Massilia sp. METH4: one gene and its partners. The protein of the gene in region 1 interacts with the protein of each later gene in a pairwise test. Links are inferred from orthologs where the notes say so. Each region holds a gene or a part of one and is shown in the gene's direction. Other genes may lie near its edges. The genes, in order: V6Z91_RS22645, lysA and secB.

Region 1 (10,781 bases):
TTCCAGGTAATCCTGCACCAGCGTGTCGCGCAGGTCGCCGCCGGCCGGGATGTCCCGGCGGTCCAGGTAGGCGTTGTCGTTGACCGGATCGAAGGCGAACGGCTCGCGCAGCACGCCGCAATTGACCATCACGAACGCCTCGGTTGCCGCCTTCAGCACGCGGTACGATTCCGAGTCCGTGAACGGCAATGCGCGCCGGTTCCTCAGTGACTGGAACGCGGCCGTCTTCCGGCCGAAGCGCGAGCGCTCGAACGGCGCGCTGGCCGGGTCGCCGGAGGGCACGCAGAACAGCTGGTCGAGAAAGTCCATGTAGTTGTTGAACGACAGCGCCTCGGTGCTGTTGCGTATCAGCGTCCACAGCGCCAGGTCGGGCGTGGCCTCGGTTTCGGTGCGCGACAGCGCCACGCCGATATTGCCGGTGATCGGCTGCGCGGGCTTTTCTTCCGCGTCGAAGCCGCCCTCCACGGCCAGGCGGGCGCCGTTCGGAATGGCAAACGGCAGCATGCGCGGCGTGGTGACCACCGATCCGGCGCGGCGCGCGAACACCAGCCGGCCCCGGAAGTCGTACCTGCCCGGCTTCCTGATGTATTGGGCGGCCGACCAGGCGCTGCCCTCCGCCGCCTGCCAGCGCCCATCCACCTCCAGGCCCACCCGGTCGCTGACCGCGTTCGGACCGTTGCTGCCTTCGAAGTCGACGACGGCGATGGCGCGGTTGCCGACGATGGCATCCCTGGTGCGCGTGCCCCCCGACGAGGGTTCGAATTCGAACTTCACGACCGGGCTGATCGGCAACGCGATCGTCATCTGCAGCACTTCGTCGGCGCCCAGCACGCCGCCCTCGAAGCGGTACACGTCCGCTCCGTCGGCCGGCGTCACATGGTCGTACAGCACGAAGTACGCACCCGGTTCCAGTTCCTCGAACCTGACGATGCCCTGCGGCCCGGTCGGCCGTTCGATCAGCCGGTCGTGATCCTGCGGCCGCCAGTTCTCCCACTCGTTCGCCCGGAACGCAGGGAATGTGCCCGGGTCGAGGTCGCGGGCCCTGAACAGCACCAGTGCCGCGCCCACCAGCGGGCGGCCGGTCGTCTCGTCCGTCACCTTCGCTTCGATCGTGCCCCTGCCCTCCACCACCGTCACCACCGTCACGGCGGCCACCGCGGCAGGGGCGCCCTTCGCCACTTTTCTCGTACTCATGTCGCTCTCCTAAAAGGTCATTCACCTGTCGTCAGTGCCAGGCCGGTGCCGCTCGCCGAGCCCCGCACCGTGCGGGCACGCCCTTGGCCATCCTCCAGCGCCGTGCGCATCGCCCAGTGCGTGAGCAGGCGCGCCAGCAGCACGCTCTCGTCTTCCGGCGCCAGCAAGCCGTCCGCGCGCGCCTGGCCGATCACGGCCAGCACCAGCGAAGGCGGGCTGTCGTACATGCGCTGCGGCGCCGCGTGCCACCATCGGTACAGCCGCGCCAGCCGGGCCGGTTGCCGGGCACCGGTGTCCATCGCCTCCACCAGCGAAGCGCCGCGCAGCGCACGCGGCCGGTGGTGGGCCAGCAGGCCGGCCATCGAGGGCAGGCTTGCCGTCAGCTGTTCCAGCAGCAGCCGGTCGCGCGGCGCCAGGCCGTCGAGCGGGTAAAAGCCGTCCCACAGCCGCTCGATGCGGGTCCATTGCGGGTGCGGATACAGCAGGCGCCCCACCGCGCAACTGAGCTTGACGCGCAGCCACGGCACCGGGTGCGGATCGTCGGCATTCAACCTGAATACGAACACGCGCGGCAGCGACAGGACGCCGATCAAGCCCAGCGTGGCAACCACGCCCACCCGCGCCAGCGACCAGAAATCGGCCACCACCTCGGAAATCCAGCGCTCCCACAGTTGCCACACGACGGGCGGTCCACTGCCGCCGTGCTGCAGCGATTGCAGCACGGGCCGCAGCGATCCCACCAGATCCAGCAGCGCGGCACCCTGGTGTCCCACCTCGTGCACGAGGGACGAGGCGATGCTGCTGCCGATCATCCGCTCGCGCGGCACGCGGATGATCGCGACCGGGTTCTCGCCGCCGCCCGGCAACCGGGTACGCGCCCGGCGGATCGCCGCGCCCGGGCCGCGGTCCAGGTAGCACACCAGCGGCGGCGCCTCGAAGTAGCCGCCCGGCAGCCGCAACGCGTCGCGCGAGACCGCGTCCAGCCCGGCGAGCCACACCCCGTTGCCGTGTTCGCTGCGCTGCGTGACGACGTCGATGAACAGGTCGAACTGCGTCAGTGCGGCATTGAATTTCAGGCGCAGGAAGGTGAAGCGCCGTTGCGCGTCGGCCACCGTAACCCGTCGCGCCGCCGGCCCGCGCAGCCAGCCGAGGAAGCGGCGCACCATGGTTCGCAGTTCGCGGCGCACCAGCGTGAGGTGCCGCTCGATCGCCGCCTGCGCCGCGGTGGGCAGCGCGGCCGCCGGCACCATCGGTTCGATCAGCACGAACGGTTGCATGCGGTCGACCCGGTTCAGGAGCGAGCGCGCTTCCTGCGCCAGCATCCAGGCCGCATAGGCATCCATGGCCGTCAGGCGCCGTACAGGATGATCTTGCGGCCCTGCCGCATCCACCGTCCGCTGCTGGCGCCGCGCCCGCCGGCGGCCCCGGAACGGCCCTGGCCCTGGCTCATCTGGCCGCCCTGCATGCCCTGGCCACCCTGCGTCGCCAGCGCGCCCTGCCCGGCGCGCGACTGGCCCTGGCCCAGCAAACCCGGCGCGAACTGCTTGGCGGCCGCGGTGGCGGCCTGCTGGGCGATCTGGCGCGGGTCGCCGCCCCTGGCCTGGGCAGCGCGGTTCACGGTATCCGCCGCGATCTTCACGAAGGTCTTGGCGCCTTCGAATTCACGGTCTTCGCCGGAGAGCTCGCCTTCGGCCTCCAGCCCCAGCGCACTGCCGGCCGCCGAGGCCAGGCCGCTGCCGATCTTGGCGCCCAGCGGGCCGCCGAAGTAGCCGCCGATCGCGCCGCCGGCCATCGGCAGCGCCTTCTTGGCCACGCCCTTCAGCACGCCGCCCACGGCCTGCCCGACGGGCGACTTGATCACATTGCCGGCGACGGAAGCGGCCTTCTTCAGGAAGCTGCCCAGGAACTGGTCCAGCTCCTGTTCGTTGGTGACGGAGAGCAGCTCGTTGGCCAGCTCCATCTCGTCCGCCTCGGACAGCAGGCCGCCGCCCTCGCCCGTCCATTCGCCCTGGCCGAATTCGTACTGTTCCATTTCATAGCCGCTGCCGCCGCCAAATTCCTGGCCGAATTCCAGGGTCGTGCGATCGATGTCATGCATGATGAGCTCCTGTTGATAGTCAAACACCAAAATTGGAACGGCCGCACCGCCCCGCCTAAATATCGATGACCTGTATGCGTGATGTGTCCCGCGCCGGCGCCGCGCCGTGCCGCAGCAGGCCCGGCGCATTGCGGCGGGCGGCCTGCCGCAGGGCGCGCTGTACCGCCGCGCCGGCCGGCTGCCCGCCCGCGCGGCTCATGGCCTGCCGGGCGGCGTCCGCCGCCAGGCGAACGAAGCGCCGCGCCACTTCGAATTCCTTGTCCTCCGGTGACAGCCCCTCCAGCTCCAGGCCGAACACGGCGGCCGCCTTGCGCTTGAGGTCCGCCGGTGCCCGGCTGGCGTCGATCGGAAAGACCATGCGCGCCGCGTGCTCCAGCACGCGCAGCATGGGAGTGCGCAGCGCCGGCTGGCGTCCGTCGCCGGCCGCCGCCACGATGTCGGCAAGGACCGGCTTCAGCTCGTCGGCATCAGCCGCTTCCAGCAGGCGCGCGGCGAAGTCCATTTCGCCGTATTCGTCGCGCCAGGGCTTGCCGGCCTCCGAGGCGGCCGGCAATTCCAGTTCCGGCTTGAAGTCGAGCAGGCGGCGGTCGATGGTGGAACGGTCCATGGCACTCTCCGTTGGAAGTGCGGCCGATCTGCCGCACGCACTCGGGTAGGTGCAAAGGCCATGCCAGGGTTTTTGAGGGAGGAATGCCGCGTGGCGGCGAAACGGCATTCGCCCCGCCGGGATGGCGGGGCGAAAACGGCGAAACGGAATTCGCCGGGGCGGGATTTACGCGGCGACGGCGACCGTCAGCGTGGCCACGTACCCATCGGTGGCGTTGCCGGTCACCGTGGCCAGCTGGAGCGAGTAGCCGTCACTGAAGATGTTGTCGGTCGCGAAGCTGATCTGTGCGAGGTTGCGCACGCTGGCGCTGTAGCCGGTGGTGGCGTAGACGGCGTTGCAGATATCGGTGGGGAACGCGAACTGCGACGTCTTCACGCGGTTCGACGCGCTCGACGCCTTCGCCAGGCTGGAATAGACCTCGAAGTGCACGTGCGGCATGCGGCCCGAATAACAGCCGGGGAAAATGGTGGTGAACGTGATGTCGCCGTTCGCATCGGCTTCCTGCACGCCGCGCAGGTAGTTCTGGTTCGTCACGCCGCCCGAGTACAGCGAGTAATTGCCGTCGCGGTCGCAGTGCCACAGGTAGACGGCGAAGCCGCCCGCCGCCGCGCAGCTGCTGTTGGCGTTCACGATGTGCAGCTTGATCGTCAGCGGCACGCCGGCGGCGGTGCCGCTCATGGTGCCGAAGCTGCTCCGGATGTCGCTGCGCACCACGCCCGTCTGGGTGAGCACGTTGACCACGCCGCTGCTGTTGCTGTTGGTGCCGTCGGCCGGGTACGGGCCGCCCGTCTCCTCGGGGATCACTGAACAGCTACCGGTGGCGGTGGTCGTGGTGCCCGTACTGCCCGTCGTGGTGGTGGTGCCGGTCGTGCCGGTCGTGCCGGTTGCCACACCGTCCGTCGTGCTGGCTGCGCTGTCGGACGAGCCGCCGCAGCCGATGATGGGCAGCGAGGCCGCGCCGGCGAGCAGCCAGCGCAGCGACCGGCGCCGTCCGGCCGTCGCGTTCAACATCGTTTGCAGGTCTTCCTCCAGGCTGTGGCCGTGTTGTGCCATGGCTTGCTCCTTTTATCGTGGGTGGAATTACGCGGTGCTGCTGGCCAGGTCGCCGTCAGCGGCCCGGACGAGCCGGGCCGCCATCGCGGTCGACGCCGGGGCGCGGCGCCCGCCCATTCCCGCGCTCGTCGAGCTGCTTGCGCTGCTCGGCCGTCAGCACTGCCAGCACCTTCTGTTCGGTGCGCAGGTGCGACAGCGTGATGTTGGCATCGGCCTGCGCGGCGGCCTGCGCCAGCTTCACGGCGGCCGCATCGTCGTACTTCCCGGCGCCGTGCAGTGCCAACAACGCGCGGTCGGCCTTGTCGCGCGCCCTGGCCTGCTCGCGCAGGTACGGCACCTGCCCATGGACGATGGCGAAGATCTTGTCCTGCTGCGCCTCGGTCAGCTCGATGCCGCGCAGGTAGGGCTGCGCGCCATCGAAGCCGTGGCCGAAGCCGGGGCCTTCGCCACGGGGGCCGCGCGGGCCGTCCTCCTCGCGCATGGCCGGGCCGTGGCCGCGCGGGCCCTGGCCAGGGCCCTCGCCGGGCGCCTCGTCGAGCGGGTTGTCAGCCATCGCCCCGAGCGGCAGGGCCAGCACGGCGGCGAGCAGGAGTCGTTGCAGGTTTTGTGTTGTGTTTTTCATCAGCGGTCCTTCGGTGACAGTGGAGCCGCCATTCTGTGGCGCCGCCGTGTAAAGCGCGGTAGCCACATGTAAATCGGTGTAAATGGAGATGCTGTAAATCCGGGTAAAAGCGCCGTATCCCCGCGCGCGTGACTGCTATCATGGTTCCCTTTGTAGCCCGAAGAAGAAGTGATGAGCAAGGTCCTGCTGATAGACGACGATGTCGAATTGATAAGCATGTTCCAGGAATACCTGGAGCAGGAAGGTTTCGAAGTGAAGACGGCCCACGACGGCGAAGCGGGCACCGCGGCCGCACTGACGGGCCAGCACGCGATCGCGATCCTCGACGTGATGATGCCCCGCATGAACGGCCTGGAAACGCTGCGCCGCATCCGCGCCGCGAGCCGCATGCCGATCCTCATGCTGACCGCGCGCGGCGACGATACCGACCGCATCGTGGGCCTGGAACTGGGCGCGGACGATTACGTGACCAAGCCGTGCACGCCACGCGAGCTCACGGCGCGCATCCGCGCCATCCTGCGCCGCACCGCGGGCACGCCGATGGACCAGCTGGCTTCCGCGCCCCTGGTGGTGGGCCAGTTGACGATGTGGCCGGAACAGCGCCGCGCCACCTGGGCCGGCGCCACGGTGGAGTTGACGAGCACGGAGTTCAACCTGCTCGAAGTACTGGCCCGCAACGCGGGCAAGCCGGTCAGCAAGAACACGCTGTCGGAACAGGGCCTGGGCCGGCCGATGGCGCGCTTCGACCGCAATATCGACGTGCACCTGTCGAGCCTGCGGCACAAGCTGGGCACGCTGGCCGATGGCCGCTCCTGCCTGCAGACGGTCTACCGCATGGGTTACCAGCTGATCAAGGATTGACGTGGGCCGCCTGTTCTGGAAGTTCTTCCTGTCGATCCTGCTGGCGCAGATCGCGGCGACCGTGGGCATCGGCGGCGCCCTATGGCTGAAGAACCGTGCCGCGGAACAGGAAGCCCGTCCCGTCATCGACACCAGCCCGCCCGCCGCGATGGCGATCGAGTCGGCCGCCGCCACATTGGAATTCGGCGGCGCGGCGGCCCTCTCGCGCCTGCTGGAAAACATGGACCGCCACCGCGTATTCGCGGTGGACGACCTGGGCCGCGAACTGCTGGGCCGCATCGTGAAGCCCGAGCAGGTGGCCGCCGCCCGCGCCATGCTCGACAAGGGCGACACCCGCGTGGTGCGCCGGCTCACCCTGCCCAACGGCCGGCGCTACCTGCTGTTCCTGCCGCCGCACGAGCGCGATACCGCGATGCGCGGGGCGGACGCGCGCCCGCTGCTGGCCGGTGCGGGCATGCCGATGCCGGGCGCCGGGCCACGTGTTGATTGGCTACCGGCGCAACCCGGCGCGGACGGCCCAGGGGCCGGCGCTCCACCGCCGCGCTTCGAAGGCGCGGCGCCGCCCCGCCCGGACCCTGGGCCGATGGGCCCCGACGGCCCGCGCGGCCGCTTCCAGCCTCTGACACCCTTCATTCCGCTGGCCGCCGCCCTGGTGGCCAGCTCCCTGTTCGCGGCCCTGCTGGCCTGGTACTTCGCGCGACCGATCCGCGCACTGCGCCAGGCATTCGAGGCGGCTTCGCACGGTGACCTGGCGCCCCGCTTCACCGATGCCGCCAGGGGCCGCGGCGACGAGCTCACGGACCTGGGCCGCGACTTCGACCGCATGACGGCCCGGCTGCGCAACCTGATGGATGGCCAGCGCCGCCTGCTGCACGACGTGTCGCATGAAATGCGTTCGCCGCTGGCGCGCCTGCAGGCGGCCATCGGCCTGGCGCACCAGAACCCGGCCCGCATGGCCGCCTCGCTGGAACGCATCGACCGCGAGAGCGTGCGGATGGACAAGCTGGTCGACGAACTGCTGACGCTCTCGCGCCTGGAGGCGGGCGCGCTGTCCGGCGCGCGCGAAGAGATCGACGTGGCCGAACTGCTGCACGCCATCGTCGCCGACGCGCAGTTCGAGGCGGCCACGCAGGGCCGCACCGTCACCGCCCGCGGCACGGCCGATGTCGTGCTGCTTGGACAGCCGGACCTGCTGGCGCGCGCGATCGAAAACGTGGTCCGCAACGCGATCAAGCACAGCCCCGAAGGCGAAACGATCGACGTGGAATCGGTGATCGATGAGCGCATGCTGCGCGTGCGCGTGCTCGACCGGGGCCCCGGCGTGGCGCCGCAGGACTTGAAGACGATCTTCGAACCGTTCTTCCGCAGCAGCGGCACGGAAAAGGATGTGGAGGGGCACGGCCTGGGCCTCGCGATCGCCCGGCAGGTGGTGCAGCAGCACGGCGGCACCATCGGCGCCGTCAACCGCGACGGCGGCGGCCTGCACGTCGAAATCGCCCTGCCGCTGGACTAGCCCACCGGTGACAACACCGGTGACAGGCACCGGTCTTTTTGCAATATTTCCTCAGCACCGGTGACAGGCACCGGTTTTTTTGCAACATTTTCTCAAGGGCCGCTGCCGGATGCGACGCAATCAGGCACGCGTGTCCCCCGACGCAGGGCCATCGGCCCGTTCGGGCTCCTGTTCTTCGGAAATGTTTCCTGAAGTTCGGTGCCTGGAAGGAGTGATGGCATGCATGCCATCACCGCTTGGCAGGCGCGGAGCATGCTCCGCGAAACCCCTGCCAAGCCACCGGTCTTCTGCAGTGGCGCTCAAGCCTTCGGCAGCGTTACGCCCCGCTGGCCCTGGTACTTGCCGTTGCGGTCCTTGTACGAGGTTTCGCACACTTCGTCGCTCTCGAAGAACAGCACCTGCGCGCAGCCTTCGCCGGCGTAGATCTTGGCCGGCAGCGGCGTGGTGTTCGAGAATTCCAGCGTCACGTAACCTTCCCATTCCGGTTCGAACGGCGTGACGTTGACGATGATGCCGCAGCGCGCGTACGTGGACTTGCCCAGGCAGACCGTCAGCACATTGCGCGGAATGCGGAAGTATTCGATGGTGCGGGCCAGCGCGAAGGAGTTCGGCGGGATGATGCAGACGTCGCTTTTCACGTCCACGAAGGAATTCGAATCGAAATTCTTCGGATCGACGATCGTGCTGTTGATGTTGGTGAAGACCTTGAACTCGTCCGCGCAGCGGATATCGTAGCCGTACGACGACGTGCCGAACGAGATCACCTTGCGGCCGTCCACTGCCCGTACCTGGCCCGGCTCGTAGGGCTCGATCATTCCATGTTGTTCCGCCATCTTGCGGATCCATTTGTCGCTTTTAATCGTCATCGTTCGTGCTTGAAACTGTTGGAGGAGAGTGCGGCGCCGCCGCGTGGCAGCGATTCTACGCGATCGACCCTGCCTCTGAAAGCTTTTGCAATGTTTTACGCCTGCCTCGCCCCGGCGCACAGCGGCATTTCGGTGCCAATGAGGTCACAGACCATGTCGCGGATTGCCTGCGCCGTGAGCAAGGGGAACTCCATCGGGAACAGGTGCCCGCCCGGCATCAGCCGGAAGTTGCGCCCTACCAGCGCCTTGGTGGCCGTCAGGCCGGCCTGCCGGTTCTCCATCGAAATCCGGCCGGCCAGGTAGCCGACCGGCACGGGAAACTGGCCCGCCACCAGCCTGCTGATGTGGTGCGGCAAGGTGCGGTACACGGCCGTTTCGACCTCGCGCGAGAAGCGCAGCTGCACCCCGTCCGGATGCGGTACCAGCCCGGCATCGAGATAATCCTGCAGCACGCCCGGCGCCCAGGCCGCGAACAGTTCCTTGCTGGCGAAGTGGCGCATCGCGTCGGCCTGGCTCGGCCACACCATCCGCCGCCGTACCGACAGGCGCGACGGCGAATAACGGTCCTCGGCATTGAAGCGCTTGATCAGGCGCCACGCAACGGCGCGCCAGCCGGCCAGTACGGGCGAATCGAGCAGTACCACGCAGCGGACCAGCTCCGGCCGCCGCGCCGCCGCCATCAGGCTCAGCATCCCACCCAGCGAATGCCCGACGAGGATCACGCGCTCGCCGTGGTAGCGCGACACCAGCTCGGCGATCAGCTCGTCCGCCAGCTCGCGCCAGCCGTCCCGCACCAGGTAGCGCGGGTCGTGGGCATGCATGTCGAGCGCCTGGACATCGAAATCGTGGGCAAGGTGCTCGAACATCTGTCGATACGTGCCGGCTGGGTAACTGTTCGCGTGGGAAAAATGCAGGATCGGTTTCATGAAACAACAGGGCGGCACCCGCACATTCGGGCGGCGCGAGCCTAGCGGATGAGTCTTAGATTTGCCTTATTTCAAGTATATTAGCATACCGTCATGGCTTGTCCTTCCGGGCCGGGCCGGCGATGCAAATACAGGCAATTGCACGACAATTTGACGAAAGCCATCGCATCGCGGCCGGAATAAGATCGGCTCCCCCTATTCTCGTGGAGCCGACGATGACACCGACGATCAGATCCCTCGCCAACGCGTTCCGCCTGGGCGCGCTGGCTGCCCTGCTGGCCGCATGCACCACCGCGGGCGTGCCTGCCGGCGCCCCGGAGGAGCTCGCCGACCAGGGTGCCTGCCTCGGCAAGAATCCGAGCGCCCTGGCAGCGGCAACCCAGGGCATGCCACCCTACGTCGGCAGGGACAGCTACGCCAACGTGGCCCTCGACGCAGGCACGGTCCTCTACTCGCTCACACCCGGTATCGCGCCGGGCTTCGCCGTCAGCGAAGCGACGCTGCGCGACACCGGCGGCAGCTGGCAGGAATACTATGCCCTCGTGCAGGTCACGACCGATCCCGGCAGGGATGCCGATGGCCGGCCCCGCAAGCTGCGCGAGGCGGTGCGGGCCTTCCACGTGACCGAACCGGTCTGCGTGGCGCGCGGCACCGCCATGGCCAACCCGCAATTCGGCGCGGGCGGCGGTACGCAGTACTATGTGCCGCCGGCCGACGCGCACAAGCTCAGGCCCGGCGACATCATGCCGATTTCCCAATGGCGCATCGCGATCAGCGCAGAGTGATGCGGCGCGAATCGGCCTGGAGGGATCATGGCGGCGGCGCCATGCTGCAATACGATTTCGTGCCGCCTGCGCAGTGGAGCGGCGCGCGGGTCGCTGAAGAACAGCTGGCGATCGCCGACGCGATCGCCGGTGATGCCGAAGCCGGGGACGAGGGCTGGTTGCAGCTGGCGCGCCGCCTCCCGCCGGCATTGCGAAAAGCCCTGGTGGCCGAGCTGCGCGCGGGGAATCGCCTGGCCGGCATCGGCGCCGTCGGCTG
Region 2 (10,651 bases), 2.9 Mb from region 1 along the record:
GGCCGGCGCCGCCGGGCAGCGAGTCGGTCAGCCGGGCCACGGCCGCGCGCGCCGCATACGATTCGATATCCATCACCGCCGCCTTGAGGCCGGACGCCTCGGCCACGGCCACGCGGTCCTCGATCTTTTCCCGGCGCGCGGCCGCCAGCATTACCTCGATATCGTCCTCCGAGCCGGCCAGGGGACCGATCACGTCGAAATCCAGGCTCACGTCGTCCAGCGCGAATGGAATGTACTGGCTGGCCTCGGATTCGACTTGCACCTCGAGCTGCTCCTCGGAGAGGCCGGCGGGCAGCACGATCTTTTTCGTGATCACGGCCGCCGGCGGCAGGCCCAGCGCGGCATGCCGCGCCCGGGTGCCGCTCTTTTTCAGCACGCGGCGTACCGCGTCCACCACCTGGTCGAAGTTTTCGATGTTGCCGTCGACGACGGCGCCGCGCGGCAGCGGCTCGGCCGCGTAGCGCTCGACGCGCAGGCCGTCCTTGCCGCCGTGGGCCAGTTCGACCACGCGCACACCGGAGCTGCTGATATCGAGCCCGACGAGCGGCGGCGTGGCGCTGCCGATCAGGGTCTTCCAGTCTGGCATCATCGAAGCGTTTCCCCGCCCCGGGCCACGGTGGGGAACCGCTCCGGGATCGTTATCAAAAATAGAAAAAACCGTTTTAAAACCGTCACTTAGGTGAATAATTCCAGACGGCAATGTCGATGCTAGCAATAGCGCGGGCTAACTGTAAAGCCATTTCCGCAAAGCATGATCACTTTCATGTGAATAGGAAACCACACTCGGCTCGCGCGAGGTGGCCGGTCCGATAAGACACTTGCCGGCATGTCCATGCGGCATCGGGGAAGCGTGCCGACGCTACCGGCTCGCTTATAATGCAAGCACGAAATTTCAAAGGTTTACCCCGCATGACTCCTCCGAACAACGCTTCCGGCAAGGCGAAATCGAAGTCTCCCAAGAATCTGCTGCTGATGGCACTCGGCTCCCTGGTCGGGCTGGTGCTGGTCGCGGTACTGCTCGTCGTATTCGGGCTGGCGCTGGCTTATCCAAGCCTGCCGTCGCTCGATACGCTTACCGATTACCGGCCCAAGATGCCGCTGCGGATCTATTCGGCCGACAATGTGCTGATCGGCGAATTCGGCGAGGAACGCCGCAACCTGGTGCGCTTCAAGGACATTCCGGACGTGATGAAGAAAGCCGTGCTCGCGATCGAGGACGACCGCTTCTACGAGCACGGCGGCGTGGACTACTGGGGCATCCTGCGCGCGGCCGTGCACAACGCCACGGGCGGTGCGCGCCAGGGCGCTTCGACGATCACCCAGCAGGTGGCGCGCAACTTCTTCCTCTCTTCCGAGCAGACCTTGAAGCGCAAGGCTTACGAGGCGCTGCTGGCCTGGAAGATCGAGCAGAACCTCACGAAGGACCAGATCCTCGAGGTCTACATGAACCAGATCTACCTGGGCCAGCGTGCCTACGGCTTCGCCTCGGCCGCCCAGATCTATTTCGGCAAGGACCTGCGCAATATTTCGATCGCCGAGGCGGCGATGCTGGCGGGCCTGCCGAAGGCGCCGTCGGCCTATAACCCCGTCGTGAACCCGAAGCGCGCGCGCACGCGCCAGCAATACATCCTGCAGCGGATGGCGCAGCTGGGCTACATCACGCCGGCGCAATTCGAAGAGGCGAAAAACGAGCAGCTGAAGGTGAAGACCGACAGCAGCGAGTTCGGCGTGCATGCCGAATACGTGGCCGAGATGGCGCGCCAGCTGGTCTACGAGCAGTTCAAGGAAGACACTTACACGCGCGGCCTGAACGTGTTCACCACGATCACCAAGGCCGACCAGGATGCCGCCTATCTCGCGCTGCGCCGCGGCGTGATGGACTACGAGCGCCGCCACCCCTACCGCGGTCCGGAAGCCTACGTGGACCTGCCGAAGAACCGCGCCGAGGCGGACGAAGTGATCGAGACCGAGCTGGCCGAGCACCCGGACAGCGACGATATCGTGGCCGCCATGGTGTTGTCGGCATCGCCGACGAAGGTGGTGGCGGTGACCGCCTCCGGCGAGGAGATCACGATCACCGGCGCAGGGCTGGCGATGGGCAAGGCCTGGCTGTCGGAAAAGGCCGCGCCGAACAAGCGCATCCGCCGCGGCGCCGTGATCCGCGTGATGCAGGAAGAGAAGGATTGGCAGATCACCCAGATGCCGGAAATCGAATCGGCCTTCATCGCCGCCAGCACGGAAGACGGTGCGATCAAGGCAATGGTGGGCGGCTTCGACTATAACCGCAACAAGTTCAACCACGTGACGCAGGCCTGGCGCCAGCCGGGTTCCTCGTTCAAGCCGTTCATCTACTCGGCCTCGCTGGAGCGCGGCCTGAGCCCCGCGACGATCATCAACGACGCGCCGATCTCGTTCGACGCCGGCCAGACGGGCGGCCAGGCGTGGGAGCCGAAGAACTACGACGGCCGCTACGAAGGCCCGATGACGATGCGCCGCGGCCTGACGAAGTCGAAGAACATGGTGTCGATTCGCATCCTGCACAAGATCGGCGCGAAATATGGCCAGGAATTCACCACGCGCTTCGGCTTCGAGGCGGACAAGAACCCGCCCTACCTGACGCTGGCGCTGGGCGCCGGCGCCGTGACGCCGCTGCAGATGGCCGGCGCCTACGCCGTGTTCGCGAATGGCGGCTACAAGGTCACGCCTTACCTGATATCGAAGGTCACCGACGCGAACGGCCGCATCCTGTCGCAGGCGGCGCCGGACCGCGCCGGCGTGGAGGGCAACCGCGTGATCGACGAGCGCAACGCCTTCCTGATGGATTCCATGCTGCGCGACGTGGCCCGCTACGGCACCGCGGCCAAGGCCCAGCAGATGCTGAAGCGCCCGGACCTGGCTGGCAAGACGGGTACCACGAACGACTCGATCGATGCCTGGTTCGCCGGCTACCAGTCGAAGCTGGTGGGCATCGCCTGGATCGGCTACGACCAGCCGAAGAACCTGGGCAACCGGGAAACCGGCGGCGGCCTGGCGCTGCCGATCTGGATCGGCTACATGCAGAAGGCGCTGAAGACGATCCCTGTCGAGGAGCGGCCGGTACCGGAGGGCATCGTGATGGCAAATGGCGATTATTACTATGCGGAGAACCCGCCCGGCGTGGGCGTGGAAAGCCTGGAAGGCCAGGCGCGCGGCACGCCGGAAGAAGAAAAGGCGCGCGACGCCGTCAAGAACGAGCTGTTCTAAACAGTACCGCAGCACCGGGGACGCCGTCCCGGCCGGGAGAAACATCTCCCGGGCCGGGCCGGCGTCCCTGATTTTATGAGCACTCCCATGTCTGGATTAAAAAACGCGCAGCTGCGCACCGATGTCCTGTCCGGCATCACCGTTTCCCTCGCGCTCGTGCCGGAGGCGATCGCGTTCGCGCTGCTGGCCCACGTCAGCCCGCTGACGGGCCTGTATGCCGCGTTCATCGTCTGCCTCGTCACCTCGGCCCTGGGCGGCCGGCCCGGCATGATCTGCGGCGCGGCAGGCGCGCTGGCGGTGGTGATGACGAGCCTCGTCGTCACGCACGGGCCCGAATACCTGTTTGCCGCAGTAGTGCTGATGGGCGTGTTCCAGCTGCTGTTCGCCGCCCTTCGGCTGGGCAAGTTCATCCGCATGGTGCCGCACCCGGTGATGCTCGGCTTCGTCAACGGCCTGGCGATCGTCGTCTTCATCGCCCAGTTCGGCCACTTCAAGATGAACGGGCAATGGCTGCACGGCGAGGCGCTGTGGACGATGCTGGCGCTCGTCGTCCTGACGATGGCGGTCATCTACCTGCTGCCGCGGCTGACGAAGGCGGTGCCGGCGTCGCTGGCGGCGATCCTGATCGTCTCGGGTCTGGTGGCGGCCCTCGGCATCGACACGAAGACGGTCGGCGACATGGGTTCGATCGCCGGCGGCCTGCCCGCGTTCCACGTACCGGAGGTGCCGCTGACGCTGGAAACGCTGCGCATCGTGCTGCCGTATTCGCTGATCCTGGCCGCCATCGGCCTGATCGAAACGCTGCTGACCTTGAACCTGATCGACGCCATCACCGACACGCGCGGCAGGCCGAACCGCGAAAGCCTGGCGCAGGGACTGGCCAATGTCATCAGCGGCCTGTTCGCTTCGATGGGAGGCTGCGCGCTGGTGGGCCAGAGCATGATCAACATCAACAACGGCGCAAGGCACCGCATTTCCGGCATCACGGCGGCCGTGTTCCTGCTGGGCTTCATCGTGCTGCTGTCGCGCTGGATCGAAATGATTCCGCTGGCCGCGCTGGTGGGGCTGATGTTCGTCGTGTGCGAAAAGACCTTCGCCTGGGGGAGCCTGCAAGCTTTGAGGAAAATCCCGCGGCAGGATGCCGTGATCGTGGTGGGCGTCACCGCGATCACCGTGCTGACGGACCTCGCCGTCGCCGTGCTGGCAGGCGTGGTGTTTGCCGCCCTCGTCTTCGCTTGGCAGCACGCCAAGGAAATCCGCGCCGAGGTGTCGATGGACGCGCGCGGCGGGAAGGTCTATACGCTGAAGGGCTCGCTGTTCTTCGCCTCCGTGGCGAATTTCACCGCGCTGTTCGACCCGAAGAACGATCCGGAACACGTGGTGATCGAATTCCGCGATGCCCGGGTCGTGGACCACTCGGCCGTGGAAGCCATCGACGCCCTCGCCGCGCGCTACCAGCAGGTGGGCAAGACGCTGCACCTGCGGCATTTATCGCCGGATTGCCTGGAAATCCTCACCAATGCCAAGGGCATGGTCGAGGTGGACGCCTTCGAGGACCCGCACTACCGCATCGCCGATGATCGGCTGGCGTGACCGATGAAAGACCGGAGCCTGTCACCGGTTTTTGTGCATCAGGGGTTCTCGCTGACAATTACCGGCGAGCCGCCCGACTGTTCGGTGGCGATCTGCGACAGGGCGTCGAACAGCTCGGTGCCGTCGCGGGTGTCGACCCAGCGGTCGCCGACGCGGCGGTAGTGGAAGCCGCCGGAGCGCGCGGCGACCCATAGTTCCTGCATCGCGGCCTGGCTGTTGACGATGACCTTGGAACCGTTGTGCAGGAATTCGATCTCCAGCACGTTGCCGCTGCGGCTGCATTCGACGTCGAGCCGGTTGTCGTCGTTCAGGCGGTCCAGCGCGGCTTCGATCGCGTTCAGCGTGCTGTCGGCCAGGTCCAGGAATTCGGTTTCGGTCATGCTACACTCCAAGGTTTCGGTAATAACGAGATTCTAATCGTGAAGTCCACTCCAGCGCGTGTCCTTGTTTCCATGCTGATTGCCGTGCTGCTGTCCGCGTGCGGCCAGACCGGTGCCCTGTACATGCCCGAGCGCCCGGTCAAGAAGGACACGACCGCCGGCAAGCCCGGCGTGGCGCCGCCTTCCGCCCCGGTTCCTTCGACTCCTCCCGCATCACAACAGTAAACCAATGTCCCATTTCGACTATCAGAACGGCGTGCTGCATGCCGAGGGCGTCGCGCTGCCCGCCATCGCCGAACAGTTCGGCACCCCGACCTACGTCTACTCCAAGGCCCAGCTGCTGGAAAACTTCGATGCGTATGCGAACGCGTGCGCCGGGCGCGACGCGCTCGTGTGCTATGCGATGAAGGCCAACTCGAACCTGGCGATCCTCGACCTGCTGGCCCGCCGCGGGGCCGGCTTCGACATCGTGTCCGGCGGGGAACTGCTGCGCGTGATCGCCGCTGGCGGCGATCCGCGCAAGGTGATCTTCTCGGGCGTGGGCAAGAGCGTGGAAGAGATGCGCCTGGCGCTCGGGCACGACATCCTGTGCTTCAACGTCGAATCGATCCCCGAACTGCACCGCCTGAACGAGGTGGCGGGGGCGATGGGCAAGAAGGCGCGCGTTTCGCTGCGCGTGAATCCGAACGTCGATCCGAAGACCCACCCGTACATCGCCACCGGCCTGAAGGCCAGCAAGTTCGGCGTGGCCTTCGACGACGCGCTGGCCACCTACCGCACCGCCGCCCAGCTGCCGAACCTGGAACCGGTGGGCATCGATTGCCATATCGGCTCGCAGCTGCTGGACGATACCCCGCTGCTGGAAGCGCTGGACCGCCTGATCGAATTGATCGACATGCTGGCGGCCGAGGGCATCCACCTGCACCACCTCGATATCGGCGGCGGCCTGGGCATCGACTATGGCGTGGCCGGTGAAGACCAGCCCGCCCCGGCCGGCGACTACGTGAACCGCGTGTTCCAGCGCGTGCAGGCATGGCGCGCCGAGAAGCACGGCGGCAAGACGATCAAGGTGATCTTCGAGCCGGGCCGTTCGATCGTCGGCAACACGGGCGTGCTGCTGACCAAGGTGGAGTTCATCAAGCACGGCGAGGAAAAGAACTTCTGTATCGTCGACGCGGCGATGAACGACATGGCCCGCCCCGCCCTGTACCAGGCGTGGATGGACATGCAGCCGGTGGTGAAACGCGAAGCACAGGAAAACGCCGCCGGCGCCGTGTTCGACGTGGTCGGCCCGATCTGCGAATCCGGCGACTGGCTGGCGCGCGAGCGCGAGCTGCCGGTCGAAGCCGGCGACCTGCTGGTGATGAAGACGGCCGGCGCCTACGGCATGACGATGGCTTCCAACTACAACACCCGCGGCCGCGCCGCCGAGGTGATCGTCGATGGCGGCCAGGTGCACCTGGTACGCCGGCGCGAGAAGGCGGAGGAGTTGTTTGCGCTGGAGAGCGTGATCCGCTGATTTGGTCGGGGAAAACCGGTGTCGTACACCTTCCCCGGATGAGGCCCCGGGAAAGGTGTACGACACCAAGACCTCAGGCGCTGGCGCGAGCCGGCGCTTTGCTTTTCTGCCGCGCCCACCACACCCGCATCAGCAGCAGCACGGCCACGATGGCCGTGAACAGCATCGGCTGCGCCAGGTCGTTCTTGCCGGCCTTCATCCACCAGTAGTGCAGCACGCCCAGCGGCACGATCGCGTAGATCAGCCGGTGCAGCCACAGCCAGTTCTTGCCGCCCAGCCGCTTCACCATCGCGTTGGTGCTCGTCGCCGCCAGCGGAACCAGCAGCACGAAGGCGATGAAGCCGACCAGGATGAACGGGCGCTTCGCCACGTCCTTCAGCATGGCGGCCACGTCGAAGAAATGGTCGAACCACAGGAAGGTGGTGAAGTGCAGCAGCCCGTAGAAGAAGGCGTACAAGCCCAGCATGCGCCGCAGCTTCAGCAGCCAGTTCCACGACGACAGCCGGCGCAGCGGCGTGACGGCCAGGGTGATGCACAGAAAGTACAAGGTCCAGTCGCCCGTCGAGTGCGTGATGTATTGCAGCGGCTCGACCAGCGCGTCGGTGAACACGAGGTACACGAGACGGGCGAGCGGCACCAGCGCCAGCACGTGCACCAGCGCCTTGATCGCCGTGACCTGCCGGGCGGAAGGGTGGCTCAGTACCATTTTTTCAAGTCCATGCCGGTGTACAGCGACGCCACGTCGCTGTACCCGTTGAACATCAGCGTCTTGCGCTTGCGGGACAGGAAGGAATCCTCGCCGATGCGCCGCTCGGAAGCCTGCGACCAGCGCGGGTGGTCCACGTCGGGATTCACGTTCGAATAGAAGCCGTACTCGGAGGGCGCGGACCTGTTCCATGCGGTGCGCGGCATGTCGCGCGTGAAGCGGATCTTCACGATCGACTTGGCCGACTTGAAGCCGTACTTCCACGGCACCACGATGCGCACCGGCGCGCCGTTCTGGTTCGGCAGCACGTCGCCATACATGCCCAGCGTGAGCAGCGTGAGCGGGTGGTTCGCCTCGTCGAGGCGCAAGCCCTCCACATAGGGCCAGTCCAGCACCCGGCTGCGCACGCCGGGCATCTGCTGCCGGTCGGCCAGCGTGGTGAACTCCACGAACTTGGCGTTGCCCGTCGGCTCCACGCGCTTGATGATTTCCGAGAACGAATAACCGACCCATGGGATCACCATCGACCATCCTTCCACGCAGCGCAGCCGGTACACGCGCTCTTCCAGCGGCGCCAGCTTCAGCAGGGAGTCGATGTCGAGCGTCATCGGCTTTTTCACCTCGCCCTCGATCGCCACCGTCCACGGCCGGGTGCGCAGGGTATGGGCATTCTCGGCCGGGTCGCTCTTGTCGGTGCCGAATTCGTAGAAATTGTTGTAGCTGATCGCGTCCTTGCGGGGTGTCTGCTTGTCCAGCGCCGACCAGGCGGGATTGAGCTTCGCGGCCAGCTTCTGGCCCGCGCCCTGCGCGAAGGCCTCGCGCGACAGCATCTCCATCAGCGCGCCGCTGGCGATCGTGCCGGCGGCCACCTGCCGGATGAAGCTGCGCCGCGCTTCGAACACGTGGCGCGGCGTGATTTCGAAGGAAAACGGCAGATCGATGCCGTTGGGGGAACGCTTGATCAACATGACGGCTCCGGGTGGGTAACGTGATACGAACCTTACACCAATCCCGGAACCCATTCGTTTAGGACAGAATTAAGTCCGTCCTCAAAGATTGCCGTAGGAGTGCAGCCCCGACAGGAACATGTTCACGCCCAGGAAGGCGAACGTGGTGACCAGCAGGCCGACCAGTGCCCACCAGGCGGCCACGCGGCCGCGCAGGCCGGACATCAGGCGCATGTGCAGCCAGGCCGCATAGTTCAGCCACACGATCAGCGCCCAGGTCTCCTTCGGGTCCCACGACCAGTAGCCGCCCCACGCCTCGGCCGCCCACAGTGCGCCCAGGATCGTGGCGATCGTGAAGAAGGCGAAGCCGGCCGAGATCGACTTGTACATGACATCGTCCAGCAATTCCAGCGACGGCAGGCGGTCGACCAGGTAGCCGTGCGACTTCAGCAGGTAGGCCGTGGCGACCATGGCCGCCAGCGCGAACGTGCCATAGCCGATGAAGTTGGCCGGCACGTGGATCTTCATCCACCAGCTTTGCAGGGCCGGCACCAGCGGCTGGATCTCGTGCGCCTCGCGCGACACCGTGTACCACAGCAGGAAGCCGACGGCGGCCGAGATGATGAGCATCACGAACGGGCCCAGCTGGCGCGTCGCGTAGCGCGCCTCGTAGTACAGGTGGAACATCGCCGTGATCAGGCAGAACAGGATGAACACTTCGTACAGGTTCGAGATGGGGATATGACCCACGTCCGGCCCGATCAGGTAGGACTCGTACCAGCGCACCATCATCGCGACCCAGCCCAGCAGCACGCCGCCCCAGCACAGCCGCGCGCCGATCGCGCCGCCGGCCGCCGATTTCGACACCAGGCCGATCCAGTAGAACAGCGTGGACAGCGCGAAGAACACGCTCATCCACAGGATCGCCGACTGGCTCGACAGCATGTAGCGCAGCCAGAAGCGCTTGTCGGCCGATTCCAGGCTGCCGCCGTACATGCTCAAGGCGCCCAGCGACAGCACGGCGACCGCCAGCATCAACGGGCGCAGCGGCTTCCAGTGCCAGCCCAGCGCCGCGAAGGTGGGCACGGACAGCAGCAGGATCGCTTTCTCGTACACGTCCATGTAGGCGCCGTAGCGGTTCAGCGCGAACAGCGCGCCTGCCAGCAGCGCCAGCCCGTACAGCCAGTCGAAGGCCGACAGCCGGCGGAAGTAGCCCGGCGCGGCCGTGTAGGGTTGTTTGTAGGGTTGCTGTTGGCTGATATCCATGATTGTCTCTCCTGCTTGTTTCCCGCAGCTTACGCCGTTTGCGGCAGTTTTTCCTTCAGTTCGTCGAATTCCCGGTCGAAGTCGAGCGTGCGGCGCTGCGTGCTCATCGCCATCAGTGCATGCGTGGCGCCCTCCTCCGCCTTCACCCACACCCACAGCCGCCGCTCACGGATGTAGAACATGGCGAACACGCCCAGCACCAGCAGCAGGCAGCCGAGGTAGACGACCGACTTGCCCGGCGAACGGGTAATCTGAAATACCGAAGCCTTCACCTGCTCGAACTCGTCCAGTTGCAGGTACACAGGCGCGCCGTAGAAGAAGCTGTCGGACAGGGCATTCATGGCCAGTTGCAGCCAGCGGGCATGCGGTTCGTCCGGCACGATGGCGGCCATGCCGTCGCGCTCGCGCGCCACGTTCCACAGCTCCCACAGCGAGCCGTTGAGGATCTTCATGAAGATGTCGGCCGCCTTTTCCTGCTCGGCCTGCGGCACCTTTTCCAGGAAGCGGCTGACCGACATGTAGCCGCCCGCTTCCTTGTCGCCGGCGAAGATCTCCAGGCTCTTCAAGGCGGACAGGGCGAGCTGCGACTGCACGGTGTCGTTGCGGCCGCTGGCGGGCGACATGCGCGCGGCATAGGCGTTCGCGGCGCGCTCGCGCAGCGCCGGGTCGTGCAGGGCGGCGCGCAGGCGCATCCAGTCGCGCACGCTGTGCTCGTCGTCGGCCGGAATGCGCAGGTAGCTGAACTGGTCGGCCGGGCTGGCCCGCACGCCGGAGAGGAACATCGGCACGCCCTCCAGCGTGACCGGCTGCATGTAGTTCTGGAATTCGCGCGCCTGGCCCGTCTTGTCGCGGATCTTGTACTGCACGCTGGGGCCCACGTTCTTCAAGTCCTTGTTGTTGGCGTTCTTGGCGGCCGAACCCAGGTGCTTGTCCAGGCCCTGCGCGAAGGCGCTGGACAGTTTCTCGCCCTGCTTCACGGCCCGCACATCCTGGTTTG
Region 3 (5,769 bases), 3.1 Mb from region 1 along the record:
CACGTCCGGCGTCTTCTCGTAGATGGCGGTCAGCTTCTTGACCATCTCCTCGACGGTCGGCTCCTGGAACTGCGAGATGCGCAGCCACACATAGCCCGGTTCCACCACTTTCGCCTTCACGCTCTGCACGCGGATTTCCTCGCGCACGATGGGCACGATCAGCGGCTTGTCCTCGCCCTTGCGGGAAATCGTCAGCACGACCTTGGTGCGCGGCTCGCCACGCATTTTCTTGATCGATTCTTCCAGCGACAGGCCTTTCAGCGGCACGTTGTCGATCCGGGTGATCAGGTCGCCCGAGCGGATGCCGGCCTTGAATGCGGGCGTATCCTCGATCGGCGAGACCACCTTTACATAGCCATCCTCGGTGGAGACCTCGATGCCGATACCGACGAACTTGCCCTGCACGGATTCGCGCATTTCGCGGAAGGCCTTCTCGTCCAGGTACACCGAATGCGGGTCGAGCGAGGACACCATGCCGGCAATGGCTTCCTGCAGCAGCTTCTTGTCGTCCACGTTCTCGACATAGTCGCTCTTGATCAGGCCGAACACGTCCGACAGCTGGCGCAATTCCTCCAGCGGCAGCGGTGCATCGATCCGCTGCGCCAGCGCCGAAAAGTTCATCGAGGCGGCCATGCCGGCCACCATGCCCAGGCCGATCAGGCCGATACTCTTGAGTTTGTTACCCATTGATGTTCCACTGAGGTACTACAGAGGAGCGCATGGCAGCGCCTGGTGTCGGACACCTTTTCCGGACGATCCTTCCGGAAAAGGTGCCCGACACCGGTTTTCCTGGACTCAGAACTTCACCCACCCGGCCGGATCGAACGCCCGGCCCTGATGACGCAGCTCGAAGTATAAACCCGATTCCTCGTTGCCACCGCTGTTGCCGGCCGCCGCGATCACGTCGCCGGCCTTCACCACGTCCCCCACGCGCTTGAGCAGCGACTGGTTGTTGCCATAGATGCTCATGTACTGGCCGCCATGGTCGACGATGATCAGGTTACCGAAGCCGCGCAGCCAGTCGGCGAACACCACGCGGCCCTGAGCCACGCTGCGGATCTCGGTGCCTTCGCTGGCCAGGATGAACATGCCTTTCCAGCCCGGGCCATCGCCGCGCTTGGTGCCGAAGCGTGCCGCGACCCGTCCGGAGACCGGGGCACGCATCTGCCCTTTCAGGCTGGCGAAGGCGCCGGCCGGCGCCGCCGGCGCCAGCGCCACGTCGGACGGCCGGGCCGCGCCTTCGTCGCGCGGTTCCGGTTTCGCCGGCTCACGCTGCGCGATCCGAGTGTCTTGCTTCGACTCTTGCTTCGATTCCTGCTTCGGCTCCAGCTTCGGTTCGGGCCTGGTCTCGGGCTTTTGCGCGATCTTCGGCTCGGCCTTCTGCGCCTTGTCGTGCGCCTTGTCGTGCGCCTTGCTCTCGCGCGCCAGCCGCTCGCGTTCGGCCTTGGCCTTCGCCGCGGCCAGTGCCCGCGCTTCCGCCTCGGCCTTCGCTTTCGCCGCGCGCTCGGCCGCCAGGCGTTCCTGCCTTGCCTTTTCGGCGGCGGCGGCGCGGGCCTGCTCCTCGATCAGCTTGTTCAGCCGGTTCACCAGCGCCCCCATGCGCTGCTCGTCGCGCTCGATGCGGCCCGCTTCCTTGCGCTGCGTATCGAGTTTTTGCGACAGGTTCGCCACCAGCGCGGCGTGTTTGGCCTTCTGCTGTTCCAGCACCGCTTTCTGCTGGCGCTCTTCCTCGGCGATCTCCACCAGCTCGTCGCGGGCATTCTGTGCTTCAGCCTGGTTCGTTTCCACGGCCGCAAGGTTGGTGCGCAGCGCTTCGATCAGCTGCGCCTGTTTCTGCGATACATAGGACATCAATTGCAGGTCGCGATTGATGCGGTTCGGGTTGTCGCCGGAGAGCAGCAGCTTGATGCGGTCCTCGTTGCCGGCCACGTACTGCTCGCGCAGCAGTTTCGCCAACTGCGCCTTCTGGGCGGCGATGGTAGCGGCCAGCCGCTCGCGTTCGGCGGACAGCGCGGCGATCTTTTCATTCGTTGTCGCGGTCTCGGCAGCCAGCTCGCGCAACTGGCGGTTGGCGTTCGAGATCGCTTCTTCGGACTCGGCCAGCGTGTCGGCCGCATCCTCGCGCGCACTCTCGGTCTGGCCGATGTCGCGCTTCAGGGCATTGAGTTTCTGTTGCAGCGCGATGCGTTCCGCCTCGGCGGCGGCCTTCTGCTTGCTGCGGTTGGTTTGTTTGGCGGCGGCGAGGGCATCGCCCCCGCCGAAAGCCAGCGCCGCGGCAATGCCGAGCATGGAAAGCCAGGCGCCGGCGCGCCGCGAACGGTTCACTGACATCGAGCGTTACTTGGCCTTGCCCTGGTTGGCCACGGCTGCCTGCGCGGCGGCGATCGCATCCGCGTCGCCCAGGTAATAGTGACGGATCGGCTTCAGGTCTTCGTCCAGCTCATACACGAGCGGCTGGCCGTTCGGAATGTTCAGGCCGACGATTTCCTCGTCGCTGATATTGTCCAGCATCTTGATCAGCGCGCGCAGGCTGTTGCCGTGGGCAGAGATCAGGATCTGCTTGCCGGCCTTGATCTGCGGCGCGATTTCCTCGTTCCATGCCGGCAGCACGCGGGCCACGGTGTCCTTCAGGCATTCGGTCAGCGGAATCTGTTCCTTCGGCAGGCCGGCGTAGCGCGGGTCATTGAACGACGCGCGGTCATCGCCTTCTTCCAACGCGGGCGGCGGCGTGTCGTAGCTGCGGCGCCAGACCAGCACTTGCGCGTCGCCGAACTTGGCGGCCGTCTCGGCCTTGTCCAGGCCCTGCAGGGCGCCGTAGTGACGCTCGTTCAGGCGCCAGTCGTTCTTGACGGGCAGGTACATCAGGTCCATTTCATCGAGCGTCAGCCACAGCGTGCGGATCGCGCGCTTGAGCACCGAGGTGTAGCACAGGTCGAACGTGTAGCCTTCCTTTTTCAGCACTTCGCCGGCGGCCTTGGCTTCCTTCACGCCTTTCTCGGTCAGGTCGACGTCGGTCCAGCCGGTGAAGCGATTCTCGAGATTCCACGTGGACTCACCATGACGCATGAAAACAATTTTGTACATAGGGCAATCTTTTTTAGAGGTAGGATGGAAAATCTTCAGCCGGAGCCGTTGTTCGTCTTCTATTTTATAATGCGCGGATTGACTTCAACCAATGGAAGCTAAGTGAAATTCATCATCGACCATATTTTTCTCGTCGGCATCGCGGTGCTGTCGGGCGGTGCATTGCTGTGGCCGGCGCTTGCGCAGCGGGGTAAAAAGGCATCCCCGCAGCAGGTCACGCTGTTGATAAACCGAGCCAAAGCCACCATTGTGGACGTACGCGACGCTGCCGCTTTCGGTGAAGGCCACCTGCCGGATGCGAAGAATATCCCGCTGGCCGAGTTGGCCAAGCGCAGCGGCGAGCTGGAAAAATTCAAGAACCGGACGGCCATCGTCGTCTGCCAAAAAGGGACGCGCGCCTACGGCGCCGCGAAGATTCTGGAAAAGGCGGGGTTTGCCGATGTGGTCGTCCTGGACGGCGGCATCGAAGCGTGGAAAGCCCAGGGGCTGCCGATCACCAAATAAAGGAAGGATACTGCCATGACCGCTCAAGTAACGATGTACACCACCGCCGTGTGCCCATATTGCATTCGTGCCGAACGGCTGTTGGAAAGCAAGGGCATCAAGAACATCGACAAGATCCGCGTCGACCTCGACCCGGCCCAGCGCCAGGTGATGATGCAGAAGACCGGCCGCCGCACCGTGCCGCAGATCTACGTGGGCGATACCCACGTGGGCGGCTTCGATGACCTGTACGCGCTGGACCAGGCCGGCCGCCTCGATCCGCTGCTGAACGGCTGAGATTTTCGTCGCCGATTTCCGGCGGTTAATATAATTACAACGCGGGGCAAAAAAAGGCTGGCAGGCATATTTGTTTTGCTACAATTGCCCACGCGTTTGATCCAGGCCCGCACGACAGGCCGGGGCGGACGACGATAATCATCTGTCCAATTCATTGAAAGCGTTCCATGTCTGACGAAAACCTGCAACCCGTATTCCAAATCCAACGCGTCTACCTGAAAGACATGTCGCTGGAACAGCCGAATTCCCCGGCGATCTTCCTGGAACAGCAAGCCCCGTCGATCGAAGTGGCCCTGGACGTGGGCGCCGTGCCCCTGCAGGAAGGCATCTTCGAATCCACGGTGACGATCACCGTGACCGCCAAGGTGGGCGACAAGGTGGCGTTCCTGGTGGAAGGCAAGCAGGCAGGCATTTTCGAAGCGCGCAATATCCCGGCCGAACAGCTGGACCCGCTGCTGGGCATCGGTTGCCCGAACATCGTGTACCCGTACCTGCGTGCCAACATCGCCGACCTGATCACCCGCGCGGGCTTCCCGCCGGTGCACCTGGCCGAGATCAACTTCGAAGTGTTCTACCAGCAGCGCCTGCAGGCACTGGCCGAACAGCAGGCCAAGACCGCCGAAGGCACCAACACCGTTCAGTAATTCCGCAGAACCGCCAGTGGCCGGGTCCTTCCCTGCCGCCGGCTTCTCCCCATATCAAAGGCCCGTCGTGGCCTTTGATCATTTTGGACGAAAGTTTTTTGCAATGAGTATTACCCGCTTGATAATGGGCGCCGCGTTGTCCCTGGCGTGCGCCGCCGGCTGGGCTGCCGATTTCAAGACGGTTGGCGCGGCGCCTGCCGTGCTGTACGACGCTCCCTCCACGAAGGGCGTCAAGCTGTTCGTCGTGCCGCGCGGCGCGCCGCTGGAAGTCGTGCTGACCTATGGCGACTGGGTCAAGGTGCGCGACGTTTCCGGCGACCTGGCCTGGACACCGGCGCGCGGGCTGTCCAGCCGCCGCAATGTCATCGTGCGCGTGCATAACGCGAAGGTTCGCGCGGCCGAGGACGAGGCATCCACCGTGGTCTTCACGGCCGACAAGGGCGTGCTGCTGGAGCTGGGCGAACCCGGCACCAACGGCTGGATCAAGGTGCGGCACCGCGACGGCCTGGCCGGCTATGTGCGCAGCGGCGACATTTGGGGTTTTTGATACCGCACTGGCGGTGATGTGATTTTTGGATATCGCAGCAGCGATATCGGGGTTTCCAATATGCAAGAGAATCAACCGATACGGCGCCGTATCACCGTCCTGGGCGCCGGCGCCTGGGGCACCGCCGTCGCCATCGCGGTGGCCGCGCGCCATGACGTCATGCTGTGGGGGCGTAATGCGGCTGCCATGGCGGACATTGCCGCCGCGCGCGACAACACCCATTACCTGCCGGGGTTTCCCTTCCCCCCCGGTTTGCGCGTTACCGCCGATTTCGACGCGGCCGTGGCCCACACGCAGCGCGATGCCGACGGGCACGACGGCCTGCTGATCGCGGCCACGCCGGTGGCCGGCCTGCGGCCGTTGCTGCACAGCCTGAAAGGCCGGCCGATTCCGAACCTCGTCTGGCTGTGCAAGGGTTTCGAGTACGAGACGGGCTTGCTGCCGCACCAGATCTTCAGCGAAGTGCTGGGCGAGGGCATCGCCGGCGGCGCGCTGTCCGGTCCGTCGTTCGCGCAGGAAGTGGCGCGCGGCCTGCCATGTGCCCTGACGATTGCTTCGACCTCGAGCGCCCTGCGCGATTGCGTGGTGGCAGCGGTACATGGCGGCACGATGCGCGTGTACTCGAGCGACGACCTGATCGGCGTGGAAGTCGGCGGGGCCGTGAAGAACGTGATGGCGATCGCCACCGGCTGTGCCGACGGCATGGGCCTGGGC

Evidence for each region.
Region 2: the proteins of V6Z91_RS22645 (region 1) and lysA interact in binary tests that used the Escherichia coli proteins (3 or more experiments, as listed by UniProt). The link is inferred for Massilia sp. METH4 from one-to-one orthologs.
Region 3: the proteins of V6Z91_RS22645 (region 1) and secB interact in binary tests that used the Escherichia coli proteins (3 or more experiments, as listed by UniProt). The link is inferred for Massilia sp. METH4 from one-to-one orthologs.

Annotation. Positions count from the first base shown.
Region 1 is NZ_CP146614.1:5,159,010-5,169,790, reverse strand. The notes cover bases 4,604-7,590. They hold V6Z91_RS22645 (response regulator transcription factor), read left to right. Parts: upstream 4,604-5,745; coding sequence 5,746-6,435; downstream 6,436-7,590. Other genes in these bases: V6Z91_RS22640 (ATP-binding protein), read left to right, coding at 6,437-7,590; V6Z91_RS22650 (Spy/CpxP family protein refolding chaperone), read right to left, coding at 5,008-5,574; V6Z91_RS22655 (intradiol ring-cleavage dioxygenase), read right to left, coding at 4,604-4,952. In the rest of the region: V6Z91_RS22675 (hypothetical protein), read right to left, coding at 1-1,194; V6Z91_RS22670 (hypothetical protein), read right to left, coding at 1,212-2,537; V6Z91_RS22665 (hypothetical protein), read right to left, coding at 2,543-3,292; V6Z91_RS22660 (hypothetical protein), read right to left, coding at 3,348-3,899; more of V6Z91_RS22655, read right to left, coding at 4,065-4,603; more of V6Z91_RS22640, read left to right, coding at 7,591-7,948; dcd (dCTP deaminase), read right to left, coding at 8,248-8,814; V6Z91_RS22630 (alpha/beta hydrolase), read right to left, coding at 8,910-9,740; V6Z91_RS22625 (hypothetical protein), read left to right, coding at 9,956-10,525; V6Z91_RS22620 (hypothetical protein), read left to right, coding at 10,498-10,781. UniProt on the Escherichia coli protein: Response regulator member of the two-component regulatory system CpxA/CpxR which responds to envelope stress response by activating expression of downstream genes including cpxP, degP, dsbA and ppiA.
Region 2 is NZ_CP146614.1:2,261,145-2,271,795, reverse strand. The notes cover bases 4,734-7,590. They hold lysA (diaminopimelate decarboxylase), read left to right. Parts: upstream 4,734-5,445; coding sequence 5,446-6,735; downstream 6,736-7,590. Other genes in these bases: msrP (protein-methionine-sulfoxide reductase catalytic subunit MsrP), read right to left, coding at 7,432-7,590; V6Z91_RS10170 (protein-methionine-sulfoxide reductase heme-binding subunit MsrQ), read right to left, coding at 6,809-7,441; V6Z91_RS10180 (lipoprotein), read left to right, coding at 5,256-5,441; cyaY (iron donor protein CyaY), read right to left, coding at 4,875-5,216; V6Z91_RS10190 (SulP family inorganic anion transporter), read left to right, coding at 4,734-4,836. Outside these bases: V6Z91_RS10200 (pilus assembly protein PilM), read right to left, coding at 1-586; V6Z91_RS10195 (penicillin-binding protein 1A), read left to right, coding at 910-3,243; more of V6Z91_RS10190, read left to right, coding at 3,331-4,733; more of msrP, read right to left, coding at 7,591-8,409; c-type cytochrome biogenesis protein CcsB, read right to left, coding at 8,491-9,654; V6Z91_RS10155 (cytochrome c biogenesis protein ResB), read right to left, coding at 9,684-10,651. UniProt on the Escherichia coli protein: Specifically catalyzes the decarboxylation of meso-diaminopimelate (meso-DAP) to L-lysine. Is not active against the DD- or LL-isomers of diaminopimelate.
Region 3 is NZ_CP146614.1:2,091,666-2,097,434, reverse strand. What follows is about bases 3,000-5,769. They hold secB (protein-export chaperone SecB), read left to right. Parts: upstream 3,000-4,031; coding sequence 4,032-4,508; downstream 4,509-5,769. Other genes in these bases: V6Z91_RS09365 (NAD(P)H-dependent glycerol-3-phosphate dehydrogenase), read left to right, coding at 5,116-5,769; V6Z91_RS09370 (SH3 domain-containing protein), read left to right, coding at 4,612-5,055; grxC (glutaredoxin 3), read left to right, coding at 3,604-3,864; V6Z91_RS09385 (rhodanese-like domain-containing protein), read left to right, coding at 3,187-3,588; gpmA (2,3-diphosphoglycerate-dependent phosphoglycerate mutase), read right to left, coding at 3,000-3,084. Outside these bases: V6Z91_RS09400 (S41 family peptidase), read right to left, coding at 1-687; V6Z91_RS09395 (peptidoglycan DD-metalloendopeptidase family protein), read right to left, coding at 796-2,289; more of gpmA, read right to left, coding at 2,338-2,999. UniProt on the Escherichia coli protein: One of the proteins required for the normal export of some preproteins out of the cell cytoplasm. It is a molecular chaperone that binds to a subset of precursor proteins, maintaining them in a translocation-competent state.